Regions from separate parts of the Enterobacter cloacae complex sp. HYC033_NIDB genome, predicted to be linked through region 2. Evidence: predicted binding sites of a transcription regulator. Region 2 holds the regulator's gene; each other region holds the start of a gene.

Region 1 (5,894 bases), 760 kb from region 2:
CGCGATCAGCGCATCGCAAACATCAAGGTAGTCATTAAAGGTATTTTTCTTTTTGAGAAATTTTCCGTCTTCATACCAGTGCTGACCCAGCTCGCCGCCGCCGCGAATATGGGCAATCGCATAAACAAAACCGCGGTCGAGCAGGCTCAGCCTGCTGCTGCTGAAATCGGCGTCCATGCTGGATCCATAGGAGCCATAGCCATAGACGAGGATGGGTTTTTTACCTTTGTTGAAGTGCGCCTTGTGATAGACGAGCGACACTGGGACTTCAACGCCGTCGCGTGCGGTCACCCACAGGCGCTCACTGCGATAATTTTCCGACTCAAAACCCCGGACCTCAGCCTGTTTAATCACCTGACGCTGCCCGGTGTCCATATCCAGTTCAAACAACGTATCCGGGGTGGTCATCGACGAATAGCCGTACCGCAGGCGGGACGATTCCGGTTCCGGGTTAAAGCCGATCCACGTTACGTAAGCCGGGTCATCGAACGCAATGCCCACCACTTCGCGGGTTTTGCGGTTGATTTGGCGGATACTGGTCAGTCCGCGCTGACGCTCTTCCACCACCAGCCAGTCGGTAAACAGGGTGAACCCCTCCAGCATCACCTGATCGCGCGCGGGAATTAACACTTCCCATTTGCGTTCATCGCGCACTTTGGTTTTATAAAGGCCAAAGTTTTTGCCCTCGCGGTTCGAACGCAGGTAAAAGCTGTGCTGGAAGTGATCCAGGCTGTACTCATGATCTTTACGGCGCGGCAGGAAGCACAGAGGCTGCGCATCCGGCAGCTCTGCATCCAGCAGCAGCACTTCTGAGGTGGTGGCGCTGGAGAGGAAAATGATCACGTAGTGGCGAGACGACGTTTTGTGCAGGCTGACATAGAACGTCTCGTCTTTTTCCTCATACACCAGTTCATCGTCGGCGGAATCGGTCCCCACCGTATGACGCCAGACCTGATAAGGCAGCAGCGTTGAGACATGCTTTTTAACGTAGTAGACCGTTTCTGAATCGTTACCCCAGACGAAATCGGGGGAGACATTATCCAGCATTTCGGGATACCAGTTTCCCGTTTCAAGATTGCGGAAACGCAAACCGTACTGGCGGCGGGAAAGGTAATCCTCAGCCAGCGCCATAATGGCGTTATCGGGGGAAATGGACATGCCGCCCAGCGTATAAAACTCACTGTGGGCAGCACGTTTGTTGGCATCCAGCAGGATCTCCCATTCATCCCACTCGGCGCTCAGCACAGACTGGCGCTGGTAGATGGGATATTCGTTTCCCGGCTCATAAATATGGCGATAGCGATAACCGTTCTTGCACCACGGGGCAGAGACATCACGCTGGGGGATACGCTGCACCATTTCCTTCAGAAGTTGATCCTGAAGCGCCTGCTGGCTGGCCATGACCTGGCGGCCATAGTCGTTTTCCTCGTGCAGATAGTCCAGCACCTCTGGCCGGGAACGAGAATCGTCCCGCAGCCAGTAGTAGTTATCTATACGCGTATCGCCATGCGTGGTGATCGCATAAGGAGTACGTCGGGCTTTTGGAGGCATGGCATTCTTACTTTTTCGTTTTACATCCTATAAGGTTGGCAAAACACGCGTATGATGCAAGCGAAACATGGCCTTCTAGCCCACGAGGGTCTGCTTCTGCTGCTGAATATCCTGCTCAATTCCCTCACGAACGTCCTGTGGGATCTTCAGCGCATCGCCCAGGGCGTTCAGGTAGCTGCGCTCCATAAAGTGATCGATATCGATGGCGGCACAGCTCAGAAAATAGAGTTCCAGCGCCTCTTCTTCGTTTTTCACGCTTTGCGCCAGACGCTGCGGATCAAGCGGCTGTTCGATGGCCTGCGCCACCAGCGCCCTGCCCTGTTCCTCAACGCCCGCTTCCCGCATCTGCTGTTCAATTGCGGCACGTTCACTGGCATCAATATGCCCGTCGCTCTTGGCCGCAAAGACCAGGGCGAGGATCAACCGCTCGGTGCGTAAATCTAACGGCGATACCTGCTTCCCGTACTGCGGTTCATCCTGATGCGCGCTGCGCACCTTGTCTTTGTATTTGTTCCATAAGACGGAGCCTGCAATAGCCCCTCCGCCCGCCAGCAGCGCGCCGGTACCATATTTGGTAAGCAGTTTCCGCGATGATTTATTGGCAACCAGCAAACCGGCCAGCCCGCCGAGCGCACCCGGCACCAGCAGCTTGCTCAGACCCTGCTCGCCGGACGACGAGCCTTTTTGTCCCAACAGGGATTGCAGTTGATTCATCCAGCCTGACATATTTTTCCTCACGTAACAGTGCGTAACCTTCACAGCCTAAGCGAGCGGGTGTCAGGAAATGTCTGTCAGTACTAAAGAAGCGCAAATTTCCCTGCTGTCCGGTTATCCCCATACAAGACAGACGCAAACGTTTTCGTTTATACTGCCCGCATCTTTTTCAGGGGGATTTTTATGACTCGTTTAGGAACCGCGCTGCGTCCCGCCGCGACGCGCGTCATGCTGTTGGGATCGGGTGAACTGGGTAAAGAAGTGGCCATTGAATGCCAGCGTTTAGGTGTGGAAGTGATTGCGGTGGACCGTTACGCGAATGCGCCCGCCATGCACGTCGCGCATCGCTCGCACGTCATCGATATGCTTGACGGTAATGCGCTGCGGGGGTTAATTGCCGACGAAAAACCGGATTTCGTGGTACCTGAAATTGAGGCCATTGCCACTGAGATGTTGATTGCCCTTGAACAGGAAGGCCAGCGCGTGGTGCCCTGCGCCACTGCGGCAAAACTGACCATGAACCGGGAAGGCATTCGTCGCCTGGCGGCAGAAGAATTACAGCTCCCGACCTCCAGCTACCGTTTTGCCGGGGATAAAGCTGCGTTTCTCCAGGCCGTAGAGGAGATTGGCTACCCGTGCATCATTAAGCCGGTAATGAGCTCCTCCGGCAAAGGGCAGAGCTTTATCCGCGACAGCAGCACGCTGGACAACGCCTGGGACTATGCCCAGCAGGGCGGCCGAGCCGGGGCCGGGCGCGTCATCGTGGAAGGCGTGGTGAAGTTTGATTTTGAAATTACCCTGCTCACCGTCAGCGCCGTGGATGGCGTTTATTTCTGCGACCCGATTGGTCATCGGCAGGAAGACGGCGATTATCGCGAATCCTGGCAGCCGCAGCAGATGAGCGCGCTGGCGCTGGCACGCGCACAGGAGATCGCCCGCAAGACGGTGCTGGCGCTGGGCGGCTACGGCCTGTTCGGCGTGGAATTGTTTGTTTGCGGCGACGAGGTGATCTTCAGCGAAGTCTCCCCTCGTCCGCACGATACCGGGATGGTTACGCTGATTTCACAGGATCTCTCTGAGTTCGCGCTGCATGTACGCGCTTTCCTCGGTCTGCCGGTTGGCGGCATCCGTCAGTACGGCCCGGCAGCCTCGGCGGTGATCCTGCCGCAGCTGACCAGCCAGAATGTCACCTTTGATAACGTCGAAGGTGCGGTTGGCGCAGGCTTGCAGGTCCGGCTGTTCGGCAAACCGGAGATCGACGGAAGCCGTCGTCTGGGCGTGGCATTAGCGACCGGGAAAAATGTGGACGAAGCCGTCGCGAGAGCAAAAAGAGCGGCTGCGAACGTCAGCGTAGCAGGATAAAAAAACGGGCCGAAAGGCCCGTTTTAACTGTCTGGCTGGCCGGGTTAGGCGCAGCCGACACCCGGCAAACAAACTTACTGTTTCGCGCCTTCTACCGCTTCGCGAGCCAGTTTAGTGATGCGATCCCAGTCGCCTGCTTCCAGCGCATCCGCCGGAACCAGCCAGGAGCCGCCGATGCACAGCACGCTTTTCAGCGCCAGATAGTCACGGTAGTTGGCCGGAGAGATGCCGCCCGTTGGGCAGAAACGCACCTGGGAGAATGGGCCCGCAATGGCCTGCAACGCTTTGGTGCCGCCGTTCGCTTCAGCCGGGAAGAATTTGAACTCTTTCAGGCCGTAGTCCATGCCCAGCATCAGTTCAGAAACGGTGCTGATACCCGGGATCAGCGGAATAGAACCTTCGGTTGCGGCTTTCAGTAGCGGCTCAGTCAGCCCCGGGCTGATGGCAAACTGTGCGCCCGCTTCGGTCACTTCCGCCAGCTGCTGCGCATTCAGAACCGTACCGGCACCAATGATCGCTTCCGGCACTTCTTTGGCGATAGCACGGATCGCATCCATCGCACAGGCGGTACGCAGGGTCACTTCCAGAACACGAACGCCACCCGCAACCAGCGCCTTCGCCATTGGGACAGCGTGCTCCAGTTTGTTTACCACAATAACCGGCACGACAGGGCCAGTGGTCAGGATTGCTTCTGCACTTGTTTTCCAGTTTTTCATCAGAGTTTTCTCTCGCCAGATCGTTAAAATCAAGTCGTCTTAAAACGTAATACAGGTTGCGCCCTGCTCCGCACCGGAGAGTTTCTCACGCAACGCACCAAACATTTCGCGTCCGGTACCCACGCGTGACGCGCTCAGGTCAGGAATATGTGGCTGACGCGCCGCCAGCTCTGCTTCATCCACCAGCAGGGTTAACTCGCCTGTCTGACCGTTAACGCGGATCATGTCACCATCACGCACTTTCGCCAGCAGGCCGCCGTCGTAGGCTTCCGGGGTGACATGAATCGCTGAAGGCACTTTACCGGATGCCCCCGAGAGGCGTCCATCGGTTACCAGCGCAATTTTGAAACGGCGGTCCAATAATACACCAAGCGGCGGCATAAGTTTATGTAATTCTGGCATCCCGTTCGCTTTTGGTCCCTGATGACGCACCACGACCACGCAGTCTTTATCAAGCAGACCCGCGTCAAAGGCAGGTAAAACGTCGTGCTGGCTTTCAAACACCACCGCCGGGGCTTCGATAACCTGATTCTCTTCCGGCACGGCAGAGGTTTTCATCACGGCACGTCCAAGGTTACCGCTCAGCACTTTGGTGCCGCCGTGAGGAGAGAACGGCTGTTCGAAGGTTGCGATAACCTGAGGATCGAGCGAGTCGCTCGCCCCTTCGCGCCAGTCCAGCTCACCGTTGTTCAGCCAGGGTTCAAGGGTATAGCGATGCAGACCAAAGCCCGCCACCGTGTTGACATCCTCATGCAGCAGGCCGCCTTTCAGCAGCTCGCGCATCAGCACCGGCACGCCGCCCGCGGCCTGGAAGTGGTTGATGTCCGCCGGACCGTTCGGGTACAGACGCGCCATCAGCGGTACCACGGAGGAGATATCGGAGAAGTCATCCCAGTTGATCAGAATGCCCGCCGCGCGCGCCATCGCGACAAGGTGCATGGTATGGTTGGTTGAACCGCCGGTCGCCAGCAGGGCGACAATCCCGTTTACGATGACTTTTTCATCCACCATTTTGCCCATTGGCATCCACTCGTTGCCGTTACCGGTCAGGCGCGTCACCTGACGGGCTGCGGCTTCGGTCAGCGCTTTACGCAGTGGCGCATCCGGCTGGATGAACGACGAGCCCGGCAGCTGCATACCCATAAACTCCACCACCATCTGGTTGGTGTTGGCCGTACCGTAGAACGTACAGGTGCCCGGCGCATGATAGGACGCGGCTTCCGCTTCCAGCAGTGCCTGACGGTCCGCTTTTCCTTCGGCATACAGCTGGCGGATACGGACTTTTTCCTTGTTTGGCAGACCGCTAGCCATCGGGCCTGACGGCACAAAAATCGCTGGCAGATGGCCAAACGACAGCGCGGCCATCACCAGCCCCGGGACGATTTTGTCGCACACGCCCAGATAGAGCGCGCCATCAAACATGTTGTGAGAGAGGCCCACTGCCGCCGACATGGCGATCACTTCGCGGCTCAGCAAGGACAGCTCCATACCGTCCTGGCCTTGGGTTACGCCATCACACATGGCCGGCACGCCGCCTGCAACCTGGCCCAC
Region 2 (5,894 bases):
CTGGCTGACGTGCATAAAGCGCGTATGCAGAAAGCGCAAAAAACGGCGATGAACAAACTGATGGGGCAAATAGGTAAACCGTATCGCTGGGGTGGCACCTCTCCGCGCACCGGTTTTGACTGTAGTGGGCTGGTTTATTATGCCTATAAAGATCTGGTGAAGTTTCGCATTCCACGCACCGCCAATGAGATGTACCATCTGCGCGACGCCGCGCCTGTAAACCGTGGCGAACTGCAAAATGGCGACCTGGTGTTCTTCCGCACCCAGGGACGCGGTACGGCCGATCACGTTGGGGTGTATGTGGGTAACGGTAAATTTATCCAGTCACCGCGCAGCGGTCAGGACATTCAGATCACCTCTCTCAGCGAAGATTATTGGGTGCGCCACTATGTGGGTGCGCGCCGCGTGATGACGCCAAAAACCATTCGCTAAACCCTGCCCTGCCGCCTCCATGGCAGGGTAAGTTCCTCTTTTGCATACCCTTTCAATTTGCTATTCTGTCCTTGTTATCTGTAGGGTTATTGGCAACGTATAAAACTATAAGGAGAGAAGCAATGTCGTTCGAATTACCTGCACTACCGTATGCAAAAGACGCCCTGGTCCCGCACATTTCCGCGGAAACCCTGGAGTACCATTACGGCAAGCATCACCAGACCTATGTCACCAACCTGAACAATCTGATCAAGGGCACCGATTTTGAAGGCAAAACGCTGGAAGAGATCGTGCGCAGTTCAGACGGCGGCGTATTCAACAACGCCGCACAGGTGTGGAACCACACCTTCTACTGGCACTGCCTGGCCCCCAATGCAGGCGGAGAACCTACCGGTGAGCTGGCGGCAGCGATTAACGCCGCGTTCGGCAGTTTCGCGGATTTTAAAACGAAGTTTACTGACGCAGCCGTTAAAAACTTTGGCTCCGGCTGGACCTGGCTGGTCAAAGAGGCTGATGGCAAACTGGCTATCGTTTCCACTTCTAATGCGGGTACCCCTCTGACCACCAGCGCCACGCCGCTGATGACCGTGGACGTATGGGAACACGCCTATTACATTGATTACCGTAATGCGCGCCCGAACTACCTGGAACACTTCTGGGCACTGGTTAACTGGGAATTTGTTGCGAAGAACTTCGCCGCGTAAGAGACACGCAGAAGGGGCAGCCCTTCTGCGTTTTTGTTTATTCCGCCGTACACACCGCTTCAGGCTGTTTACGACCAGACATCATCACCAGCAGCAGGCCGAGTGCAGCAATGATCGCCCCCATCACCGGCACAAAGCTGTAACCCAAACCACCTGAGATCACCGCCCCGCCCGCTGCGGCCCCCAGCGCATTGCCCAGGTTAAACGCACCGATATTCACCGACGAAGAGAGCCCCGGCGCTTCGTGCGCAACGCGCATTACACGCATCTGCAACGGTGGCACCACGGCAAAGGTTGCGGCGCCCCACACCACCATGGCAATCGCGGCACCCACTTCGTTACGCGCCAGCCACGGAATCGCCACCATGATGACAATCAGCAGCGTTAAAAAACCTTTCAGTGTTCCACTGACGGAGCGGTCGGCAAATTTCCCGCCGAGATAGTTGCCAATCGAGAACCCGACACCAATCAGCACCAGCATCGCGGTAACAAAGAGTGGCGTTGCGTGGGTAATGTCGTGCAGCACCGGGGAGATATAGGTGTAGAGCGTAAACATCGCCCCGGCCCCCAGTACCGTGGTGAGCAGCGCGGACAACACCTGAGGACGCATCAGCACCGCCAGCTCTTTACGTACTTCCGGACGTTCTCCCGCACTTCCTTTCGGCAGTGAGAAGAACAGCGCAACCATCGCGACCACGCCCAGTCCGGCGGTTGCGAGGAAAGACATACGCCAGCCGATGGCTTCTCCCAGCCAGGTGGCAGCGGGAACGCCGCCGATATTAGCGATGGTGAGGCCCATGAACATAGTGGCTACCGCGCTGGCCTGCTTATGTTTTGGCACCACGCTGGCGGCAACAACCGAGCCCAGTCCGAAGAAGGCGCCATGGTTGAGGCTGGTCAGAATGCGCGAAAGCATCAGAGTGGTGTAATCGGGCGAAATCGCGGAAAGCACATTTCCGAGAGTGAAAATCGCCATCAGGAAAATCAGCGCATTGCGGCGAGCGCGGTGGGAAAGCAGCAGCGTCATCAGCGGCGCGCCCACCATCACGCCAATCGCGTAGGCGCTAATTAACATACCGGCCGCAGGAATTGAGACGTCCACACCCCGGGCGATAACAGGCAATAACCCCATAGGGGAGAATTCAGTGGTGCCAATCCCAAAGGCGCCAATCGCCAGGGCCAGCAGGGGAAAATTGATTTTCATGAAGAGACTCCGGATACCGTGCCATAACCCGGCACAGAACTAAGAAGTCAAAAGCATGACATCAATCACAAAAAATGAGAAGTTAACATTTTGGCAAAAGATTTTTGCCGGAGAGGTAACAATAGCGGCAAGAGAGGGAGAAAGTTCTCCCTCCGCCTGAATCAGTGCAGTGCAGCGGTTAAACCACCGGCAACAATCAGAGCAAGAACAACAATGGTGGTAAACAGCGAAAACTTCAGATCGGTACTCATCAATTTTTCTCCTTTTATTCACCCTACGAAAAGTGAGCTTGCTCATTTTTACACAGTTCAGGTCAAAAATCTTCCAGGATTTAAACGGATATCCACTTTACCTCTTCCCCTTTTCATCAAGATAGGACAAAATTCCACGCTAAATTTATTAGCGTACCGGCCACTGACCCCCTCCTGACGTCCTGTGTCGTTTTCCCGGCGTGTCGCAACTCATGTTTGCGTGATAAGGGTGAGAGAAGGCAAACGTTTACCTTCAATTTTTTCAGGAGCTTAGGATATGGTCTGGAGTGACATTTAATGGCAACAATTAAAGACGTAGCAAAACGCGCAAACGTTTCCACTACAACCGTATCACATGTTATTAACAAAACGCGTTTCGTCGCTGAAGAGACGCGTAATGCCGTCTGGGCGGCAATCAAAGAACTGCACTACTCGCCAAGTGCCGTCGCCCGCAGCCTGAAGGTTAATCACACCAAATCGATTGGCCTGCTGGCCACCAGCAGTGAAGCGGCCTACTTTGCTGAAATCATCGAAGCCGTTGAAAAAAACTGCTTCCAGAAAGGCTATACCCTGATTCTGGGCAACGCGTGGAACAACATTGAAAAACAGCGCGCTTACCTGTCAATGATGGCGCAAAAGCGCGTCGACGGCCTGCTGGTAATGTGTTCTGAATACCCTGAGTCGGTCCTTTCCATGCTGGAAGAGTATCGCCACATTCCGATGGTGGTCATGGACTGGGGCGAAGCGCGCGCAGACTTCACCGACTCCGTTATTGATAACGCCTTTGAAGGCGGCTACATGGCGGGGCGTTATCTGGTAGAACGCGGTCATCGTGAAATTGGCGTGATCCCGGGTCCGCTGGAGCGTAACACCGGAGCTGGCCGTCTGGCCGGTTTCATGAAAGCGATGGAAGAGGCGCTGATCACCGTGCCGGAAAACTGGATTGTTCAGGGCGACTTCGAGCCGGAGTCGGGCTATCGCGCCATGCAGCAGATCGTCTCCCAGCCGCATCGCCCTACCGCGGTGTTCTGCGGCGGCGACATCATGGCGATGGGCGCGCTCTGCGCGGCGGATGAACTCGGCCTGCGCGTCCCGCAGGATATCTCGGTGATCGGCTATGACAACGTGCGCAACGCCCGCTTCTTTACCCCGGCGCTGACCACCATTCACCAGCCGAAAGATTCGCTGGGTGAAACGGCCTTCAACATGCTGCTGGACAGGATCGTCAACAAGCGTGAACAGTCCCAGTCCATTGAAGTTCACCCGCGCCTGATTGAACGCCGTTCCGTTGCGGACGGTCCGTTCCGCGACTACCGTCGTTAATCTCATTACGGGGCCAGCTATGCTGGTTCCCGCAACCACTCCCGGTTCAGCGTTTCGCTGTCGCCCAGATAATCCAGCAGCCAGGCCATGGCGGGCGAGACGTCGTTTTGCTGCCACGTCAGACAGCACGCGGCATCCGGGAAGGGGTTTTCCAGCGTCAAGGCCACCCACTCTCCCGCATCGATGCGCGGGCGCGCAAAATGCACCGGCACCATGCCAACGCACAGCCCCGCGCTCAGACAGGTGGCCGACGACTCCCAGTCCGGCGCGACCACGCGGCGCTGATTATCCAGCAGCCAGGTAATGCGCTTGGGCAGCGAGCGGGAGGTATCTTCCAGCACCAGCGAGGGCCAGTTGCGTAAGGTGTCATCGCTCAGCGGACCTTCCAGCGCCGCCAGCGGGTGATCGCGCGCGACCACGCAGGTCCAGCTCAGCATGCCCATGTCGCGAAACGCGTAGCGCCCCCCAACCGGGATCGCCTGGGTTGCACCAATCGCCATCTCCGCCCTGCCGTCCGCCAGCGCATCCCAGACGCCGTTGAACACTTCCTGCGAAACACGCAGTTCGACGTCGGAAAAATGACGATAGAAATCGACGATCATCTGCCGGGTCCGCTCCGGCTTAACGATGTTATCCACCGCGATAGCGAGATGCCCGCGCCAGCCGTTGGCGATCTGCTGGCACTGCTCACGGGTGATCTGCATTTTTTTGATAACAGACCGCCCTTCCTTCAAAAACCACGCTCCGGCAGGCGTGAGCTCCACGTCGCGATGGCGCCGCTCGAACAGCGGGACCGCCAGCCACGCTTCCAGCTGGCGCACCGTATAGCTGATAGCCGAGGGAACGCGATGCAGCTCCTGGGCGGCACCGGTAAAGCTGCCGTTACGCGCCACGGCATCAACCACTTCAAGGGAATAATCTGACCACATCTTTAGCCTGCAAATTTTTTGAACGCACCCGCCAAATATTAGCGTTTCACAAGCCGCTTTGCACTCCCTACACTCTGCGCCAACGTACACCTGCCTCCTCAGGAGAAAAAAGTGCAACCCAGGAAAGGATTTTTAGTCTGGCTCGGCGGCTTAAGCGTGCTGGGCTTTTTGGCAACCGATATGTATCTGCCCGCGTTCGCCGCGATGCAGGAAGATTTGCAAACCCCTGCCGCCGCCATCAGCGCCAGTTTAAGTTTGTTCCTTGCTGGCTTTGCTTTTGCGCAATTGCTGTGGGGGCCGCTCTCGGATCGTTTTGGCCGTAAGCCCGTCCTGTTGTTGGGGCTGGCGATTTTTGCCGTAGGCTGTCTGGGCATGCTGTGGGTCCGCGATGCCGCCTGGCTGCTGGCGCTGCGCTTTATTCAGGCGGTCGGCGTCTGCGCCGCAGCGGTGACCTGGCAGGCGCTGGTGACCGATTACTACCCCGCCTCGCGCACTAACCGCATATTCGCCACTATTATGCCGCTGGTCGGCCTGTCGCCGGCGCTTGCCCCGTTACTGGGCAGCTGGATCCTGGCGCATTTCGACTGGCAGGCCATTTTCGCCACGCTCTTTGCTATTACGCTGGTCCTGATGCTGCCTGCTTTCGGGCTTAAACCTGCGCATAAAAAAGAGACGCATCCGGACGCAAAGCCCATCACCTTTACCTCTTTACTGCGGTCGAAAGCCTATCGCGGTAACGTGCTGATTTATGCTGCCTGCTCTGCCAGCTTCTTTGCCTGGCTAACCGGTTCGCCGTTCATTCTGCATGACATGGGCTACAGCCCGGCGGCTATCGGCCTGAGCTATGTACCACAGACCATCGCCTTCCTGGTGGGTGGCTATGGCTGTCGCGCCGCGCTGCAAAAATGGGAAGGCCAACAGATGCTGCCCTGGCTGCTGGTGCTGTATGCACTAAGCGTGATTGCGACCTGGGCTGTCGGCTTTATACCCGGCGCCGGGCTTGCAGAAATTTTGATTCCGTTCTGCGTCATGGCGATCGCTAACGGGGCTA
Region 3 (5,894 bases), 920 kb from region 2:
GTTTATAGCAGGTGCCGACGGCGGCACGCTCGTCGTCGTTCATTAAGGGCAGGTTGAGTGCGGCGGGCATCGCACCCTGGGCAAATTCGATCGGCGCGCGAACGTCGATTAAAGGGGTATCGGACGCGAGGATCGCGCGATAGTCCGTTCCATCGTTCATGGTGGTTCCAGAAGAAAACTGAGCAGCAATGGGCGGGGATTGTACGCCGGGGAAGGGGAAGGTCAACTCCCCGGCGAGGGATACTTACTTCAGTTTTGACTGCGCCCAGACAATACCGCTCGCATATTCTGGCGGCAGCAGGGGAACAATCGCTTCCAGCGTGGCGCTCAGGCGGTCCGTGTCGGTATCGTTCAGGTTCAGATGGCCGACCTTACGCCCCGGACGCACCTCTTTGTCGTACCAGTGCAGGTGCACCAGCGGCAGCTTCAGCCAGTTGTAGTTCAGATCGGTACCGATCAGGTTGATCATCACCGACGGGCTGGTCACCACCGGCTGCGGCAGCGGCAGATCGGTGATGGCGCGCAGGTGCAGCTCGAACTGGCTGATGGAGGCGCCGTTTTGCGTCCAGTGGCCGCTGTTGTGCACGCGCGGCGCAAGTTCGTTGATCAGCAGACCCGACGGCGTGACGAAACACTCCATCGCCATCACGCCCACATAGCCCAGCTCATGCATAATAGCAGAGAGCATCTCTTCCGCCTGCGCCTGCTGGTCAGCATTGGCCTGCGGGAAGGCGACGCTGGTGCGCAGAATCCCGTCCTGATGCAGGTTATGCGTTAGCGGGTAAAAAACGGTGTGCCCGTCATGCCCGCGCGCGCCAACCAGCGACACTTCACCGCTAAAGTTAATGCCCTGCTCAACAATGCACTCGCCGTAGCAGTCGTCCGGCAGCTCGGCGGTGTCGTTCGCGCGCAGGCGCCACTGCCCGCGGCCGTCGTAGCCGCCGACGCGACGCTTCACAATCGCCAGGTCTCCCAGCATCGCAAACACGTCATCCCACTCGCGCTTATCGGAAAGCAGCTGCCACGGCGCGGTCGCGAGGCCGAGCTTGTCGAAAAGCTGTTTTTGCGTGAGACGGTCGGCAATGATCGGGAAGACGTCGCGGTTCACAAAGGCGTTATGGCGCGCCAGCTCGCGGGTCAGGGCGGTTTCCGGCCAGCGTTCAATTTCGGCGGTGATCACGCTCTGATGGAACGGCACGGCTTCCGGCTCGGCATCCAGCCCGACGGGCCAGACGGCAATACCCAGCGGCTCACCGGCCTGACGCAGCATCCGGCCAAGCTGACCATTACCAAGAACGCAAACCTGCTTCATGCTGCACCCCGCGGATCCGGGTTATCCAGCACCTCATCGGTCTGGGCTTTACGCCACTCCGCCAGACGCTGATGCAACTCTTTATCATGCGTCGCCAGGATCTGCGCGGCCAGCAGGGCGGCATTTGCCGCACCTGCTTTACCAATCGCCAGGGTACCGACAGGAATACCGCGCGGCATCTGGACAATAGAGTAAAGGCTATCCACCCCGCTTAACGCGGCGCTTTGCACGGGAACACCCAGTACCGGCACCAGCGTTTTGGCGGCAATCATGCCCGGCAGATGTGCTGCGCCGCCCGCACCGGCAATGATCACCTCGTAACCGTTCTCTTCGGCGCTTTCGGCGAAGCTGAACAGTTTATCCGGCGTACGGTGCGCGGAAACCACTTCGACGTGGTGCGGAACATTCAGGATTTCAAAGATTTCGGCGGCGAACTGCATGGTAGCCCAGTCGCTTTTGGACCCCATCACGATGGCGACACGCGCCGGATTATTGCGGGAAGACATGCGTCTTAAAACTCCTGTGGTGCGGAACACACTGCTTTCGAGGGCACAGAGAATAGCATGTAATACCGGCAAGGAAAACGGTTGCGTGGTCGGGAAATGAGCGAAAAGACGGGGAGGCGTTAAAACGGGAAGGCGATCAGTTCGACACCTTCCGGCGTAACTTTGACCATCGATCCTTCGCTGTGCCAGGCGCCTAAAACCACGCGATGGGCGGGCTCGCCGTTGGCGATAAGGGAATGCACATCGGGACGATGGGTATGGCCGTGGATCAGCCACTGAACGCGATGCTTCTCCATCACCTTCACCACCGCCTGCGGATTGACGTCCATGATGGTCATCGATTTGCTGCTGTTGGCGGCCTTGCTGCCCGCGCGCATTCTGGCGGCGATGCGGTTGCGGATAAACAGCGGCAGGGCGAGGAACACTTTCTGGATCCACGGGGTGTGAACTTTGGCGCGAAACGCCAGGTAGCCGGTATCGTCAGTGCAGAGCGTGTCGCCGTGCATGATCAGAATATTGCGGCCATAGAGGTTGAGCACCTGCTCTTCCGGCAGCAGCGTCATACCGCTCTCGCGGGCGTAGCGCTGGCCGATCAGGAAATCACGGTTGCCGTGAATGAAATAGCAGGGGACGCCGGAATCCACCAGTGCTTTAATGGCCGCCGCCATCTCACGGTGCAGCGGGTTCGGATCGTCGTCGCCAATCCAGGCCTCAAACAGGTCGCCCAGAATGTACAGCGCGTCGGCGCTTTTCGCTTCACCGCGTAAAAAACGCAGAAAACCGGCGGTTATCGCCGGTTCTTCTGTTTGCAGATGCAGATCCGCAATAAAGAGTGTCGCCACGAATTACTCGCTGACGGTCACGCTTGTGATCACAACGTCTTCTTTAGGAACGTCCTGGTGCATACCGCTGCGGCCAGTAGAAACGGCTTTGATCTTGTCGACCACGTCCATCCCTTCAACCACTTCTGCGAATACGCAGTAGCCCCAGCCTTGCAGACTTTCGCCAGAGAAGTTCAGGAAGTCGTTGTCCGCTACGTTGATGAAGAACTGTGCGGTCGCAGAGTGTGGCGCCTGAGTACGGGCCATTGCCAGCGTACCACGGGTGTTTTTCAGGCCGTTGTTCGCTTCGTTTTTGATCGCTTCTTTCGTCTCTTTCTGGCGCATGCCAGGCTCGAAACCGCCGCCCTGGATCATAAAGCCGTTGATCACACGGTGGAAAATAGTGTTGTTGTAGAAACCTTCGCGGCAGTAGTCCAGGAAGTTTTTAACTGTTTCAGGCGCTTTGTCATCAAAGGTTTTGATTACGATATCGCCATGATTAGTGTGGAAAGTAACCATTTTTGCATCCTGTTCCGTTATTGTGGTGCGTCGACCCGTGCTCGGGTCACATATAGGGGCTTGTTATAGCATAACCACAGGACACGATCACCTTGCATTGTGTGCTGACCGTACTCCGAATTATGGGTATTATAAGGAACAAACAATCCACACACGTGTTTACATGGAATCTTCGATGTTAAAAATCTTTAATACAATGACGCGCCAAAAAGAGGAATTTAAACCTATCCATGCCGGGGAAGTCGGCATGTACGTGTGTGGTATTACGGTTTACGATCTCTGTCATATCGGCCATGGCCGTACCTTTGTCGCGTTCGACGTGGTGTCACGCTACCTGCGCTTCCTGGGCTACAACCTGAAGTACGTGCGCAATATCACCGACATCGACGACAAAATCATTAAACGTGCTAATGAAAATGGCGAAAGCTTTGTCGCGCTGGTGGATCGCATGATCGCCGAAATGCACAAGGATTTTGATGCCTTAAATATTCTGCGCCCGGACAGCGAGCCGCGTGCGACCCACCATATCCATGAAATCATTGATATCACCCAAACGCTGATCGAGCGTGGTCACGCCTATGTGGCGGACAACGGTGACGTGATGTTCTCGGTGCCGACGGACCCAACCTACGGTGCGCTTTCCCGCCAGGATCTGGACCAGCTCCAGGCCGGTGCGCGCGTGGACGTGGTGGACGTGAAGCGTAATCCGATGGACTTCGTGCTGTGGAAGATGTCCAAAGCGGGCGAACCGAGCTGGCCATCCCCGTGGGGCGAAGGGCGTCCGGGCTGGCACATTGAATGTTCCGCGATGAACTGCAAACAGCTGGGCAACCATTTCGACATCCACGGCGGCGGTTCGGATCTGATGTTCCCGCACCACGAAAACGAAATCGCGCAGTCCACCTGCGCTCACGGCGGCGAGTACGTGAACTACTGGATGCACTCCGGGATGGTGATGGTTGACCGCGAGAAGATGTCGAAATCGCTGGGCAACTTCTTTACCGTGCGCGACGTGCTGAAGTATTACGACGCGGAAACCGTGCGCTACTTCCTGATGTCCGGCCACTATCGCAGCCAGCTGAACTACAGCGAAGAGAACCTGAAGCAGGCGCGCGCTGCGCTGGAGCGTCTGTATACCGCACTGCGCGGCACCGATAAATCGGTTCCGGCCGCAGGCGGTGAGGCGTTCGAAGCCCGCTTTGTTGAGGTGATGAACGACGACTTCAACACCCCGGAAGCCTACTCCGTGCTGTTCGACATGGCGCGTGAGGTGAACCGCCTGAAGTCAGAAGATATGGCGGCGGCCAATGCGCTGGCGTCTCATCTGCGTAAGCTCTCTTCCGTGCTCGGCTTGCTGGAGCAGGAGCCGGACCTGTTCCTGCAAAGCGGCGCGCAGGCGGACGACGGTGAAGTGGCGGAAATTGAAGCACTGATCAAAGCGCGTCTCGAAGCGCGTCAGGCGAAAGACTGGGCGGCGGCGGATGCGGCGCGTAACCGTCTGACCGAGATGGGCATTATTCTGGAAGATGGCCCGCAGGGAACCACCTGGCGTCGTAAGTAGGTCCGTAACGCCCGGTGGCGCTAACGCTTACCGGGCCTACAAAATCACGACCGTAGGCCGGGTAAGGCGTAGCCGCCACCCGGCTTTTCTTTTACCTCCGCCTCCACCACAGCAACCCCATCAGCACCATCCCCGGCAGCCACACCCACAGCAGTTCTGAAATGATTACCTGATGCCCGTACGGCGTGGTGTAGCGTGACAGCGCAAACGGCGCGACCTTGATCACCTGCCACGGCGCAAAGAAGCGTTCATCAGACCATGGCCACAGCCAGCCGACGCCTTTCCCGCCTGTCGTTATTGAATCCAGCAGGCTGTGCGACAGCAATGACACGGTTAAAAACAGCCAGCAGCGCGTCAGGCTGGCCCTGAACCAACGTCGGCCTGCCAGCACGCAGAGTATCGGCACCACCAGGGCAAACAGTAGCGAATGAGTGAAACCGCGGTGGCCGAAAATATTCCCGTAGGCGACACCGAATTTAAACGCCAGTACGTCGGCATCGGGCAGCATGGCGAGGACGATCCCGGCAAACAGCAGGCGGGGTGGGATGACTTTGGTTCCGAGCCCTAAGCCCAGACACAGAGGTACGGCAGCGTGGGTGATAATGGTAGGCATTGCATTTATCCATGGCAAATCATGGGAATATAGCAGCAGATCCGCCGCAGCAAACCTGTGCTAAATTCTGATTTTACGCCGATTCCCGCGCGATAAGCTGCCCGGAGAGGGTAATGCGCTGCGTTTGCAGATCCGGCTCTTTCAGCCTGCGGATCATCAGCCCTGCCGCCTGGCGGCCGGTTTCTTCGCTGGCAGACGAAACGTAAGTCAGTGACGGCGACGTGAGATTAACGTGGAGCAGATCTTCAAAACCAATCAGCGCCACCTGCTGGGTTAAAAACACGTCTTTACCCACCGTGCGCCCCACCTGGTGAATACCTGAGATTGAACCGATCATCGCGTCCGGTGAATGGCAGAGCAGGGCGGTAATCGTGTTGTTCTTCTCCAGCAGCTGACGAGTCGCCATGGCCGCCGCCTGCGTGTCATCGGTGCAGGCGGGAGAATATTCCTCACGCCAGACCAGGCCGCTCTGCGTCATCGCGCTGCGAAAACCAAGCAGGCGCTGCTCGCGGATACGGCACCCGTCGCGCCCGCCAATGTAGGCGATGTTACGGTGCCCGCG

Evidence for each region. The regulator PurR, encoded in region 2, represses purine synthesis genes. The targets are predictions, from matches to a motif close to CANGCAAACGTTTGCNTG.
Region 1: the regulator PurR is predicted to act here: its motif matches at 2,398-2,415, upstream of purT (formate-dependent phosphoribosylglycinamide formyltransferase).
Region 3: the regulator PurR is predicted to act here: its motif matches at 1,889-1,906, upstream of purE (5-(carboxyamino)imidazole ribonucleotide mutase).

Annotation. Positions count from the first base shown of each region.
Region 1 is NZ_CP115123.1:3,637,449-3,643,342, forward strand. Features, by position in the region: gene ptrB (oligopeptidase B) at 1-1,551, opposite strand, end outside; gene O1721_RS17530 (tellurite resistance TerB family protein) at 1,627-2,277, opposite strand; gene purT (formate-dependent phosphoribosylglycinamide formyltransferase) at 2,449-3,627, shown strand; gene kdgA (bifunctional 4-hydroxy-2-oxoglutarate aldolase/2-dehydro-3-deoxy-phosphogluconate aldolase) at 3,702-4,343, opposite strand; gene edd (phosphogluconate dehydratase) at 4,383-5,894, opposite strand, start outside.
Region 2 is NZ_CP115123.1:2,874,844-2,880,737, reverse strand. Features, by position in the region: gene O1721_RS13905 (C40 family peptidase) at 1-432, shown strand, start outside; gene sodB (superoxide dismutase [Fe]) at 555-1,136, shown strand; gene O1721_RS13895 (MFS transporter) at 1,174-2,340, opposite strand; gene cydH (cytochrome bd-I oxidase subunit CydH) at 2,502-2,591, opposite strand; gene purR (HTH-type transcriptional repressor PurR) at 2,889-3,914, shown strand; gene punR (DNA-binding transcriptional activator PunR) at 3,932-4,843, opposite strand; gene punC (purine nucleoside transporter PunC) at 4,955-5,894, shown strand, end outside.
Region 3 is NZ_CP115123.1:1,953,877-1,959,770, forward strand. Features, by position in the region: gene mnmH (tRNA 2-selenouridine(34) synthase MnmH) at 1-160, opposite strand, end outside; gene purK (5-(carboxyamino)imidazole ribonucleotide synthase) at 245-1,312, opposite strand; gene purE (5-(carboxyamino)imidazole ribonucleotide mutase) at 1,309-1,818, opposite strand; gene lpxH (UDP-2,3-diacylglucosamine diphosphatase) at 1,938-2,660, opposite strand; gene ppiB (peptidylprolyl isomerase B) at 2,664-3,158, opposite strand; gene cysS (cysteine--tRNA ligase) at 3,334-4,719, shown strand; gene O1721_RS09225 (metal-dependent hydrolase) at 4,811-5,332, opposite strand; gene malI (Mal regulon transcriptional regulator MalI) at 5,406-5,894, opposite strand, start outside.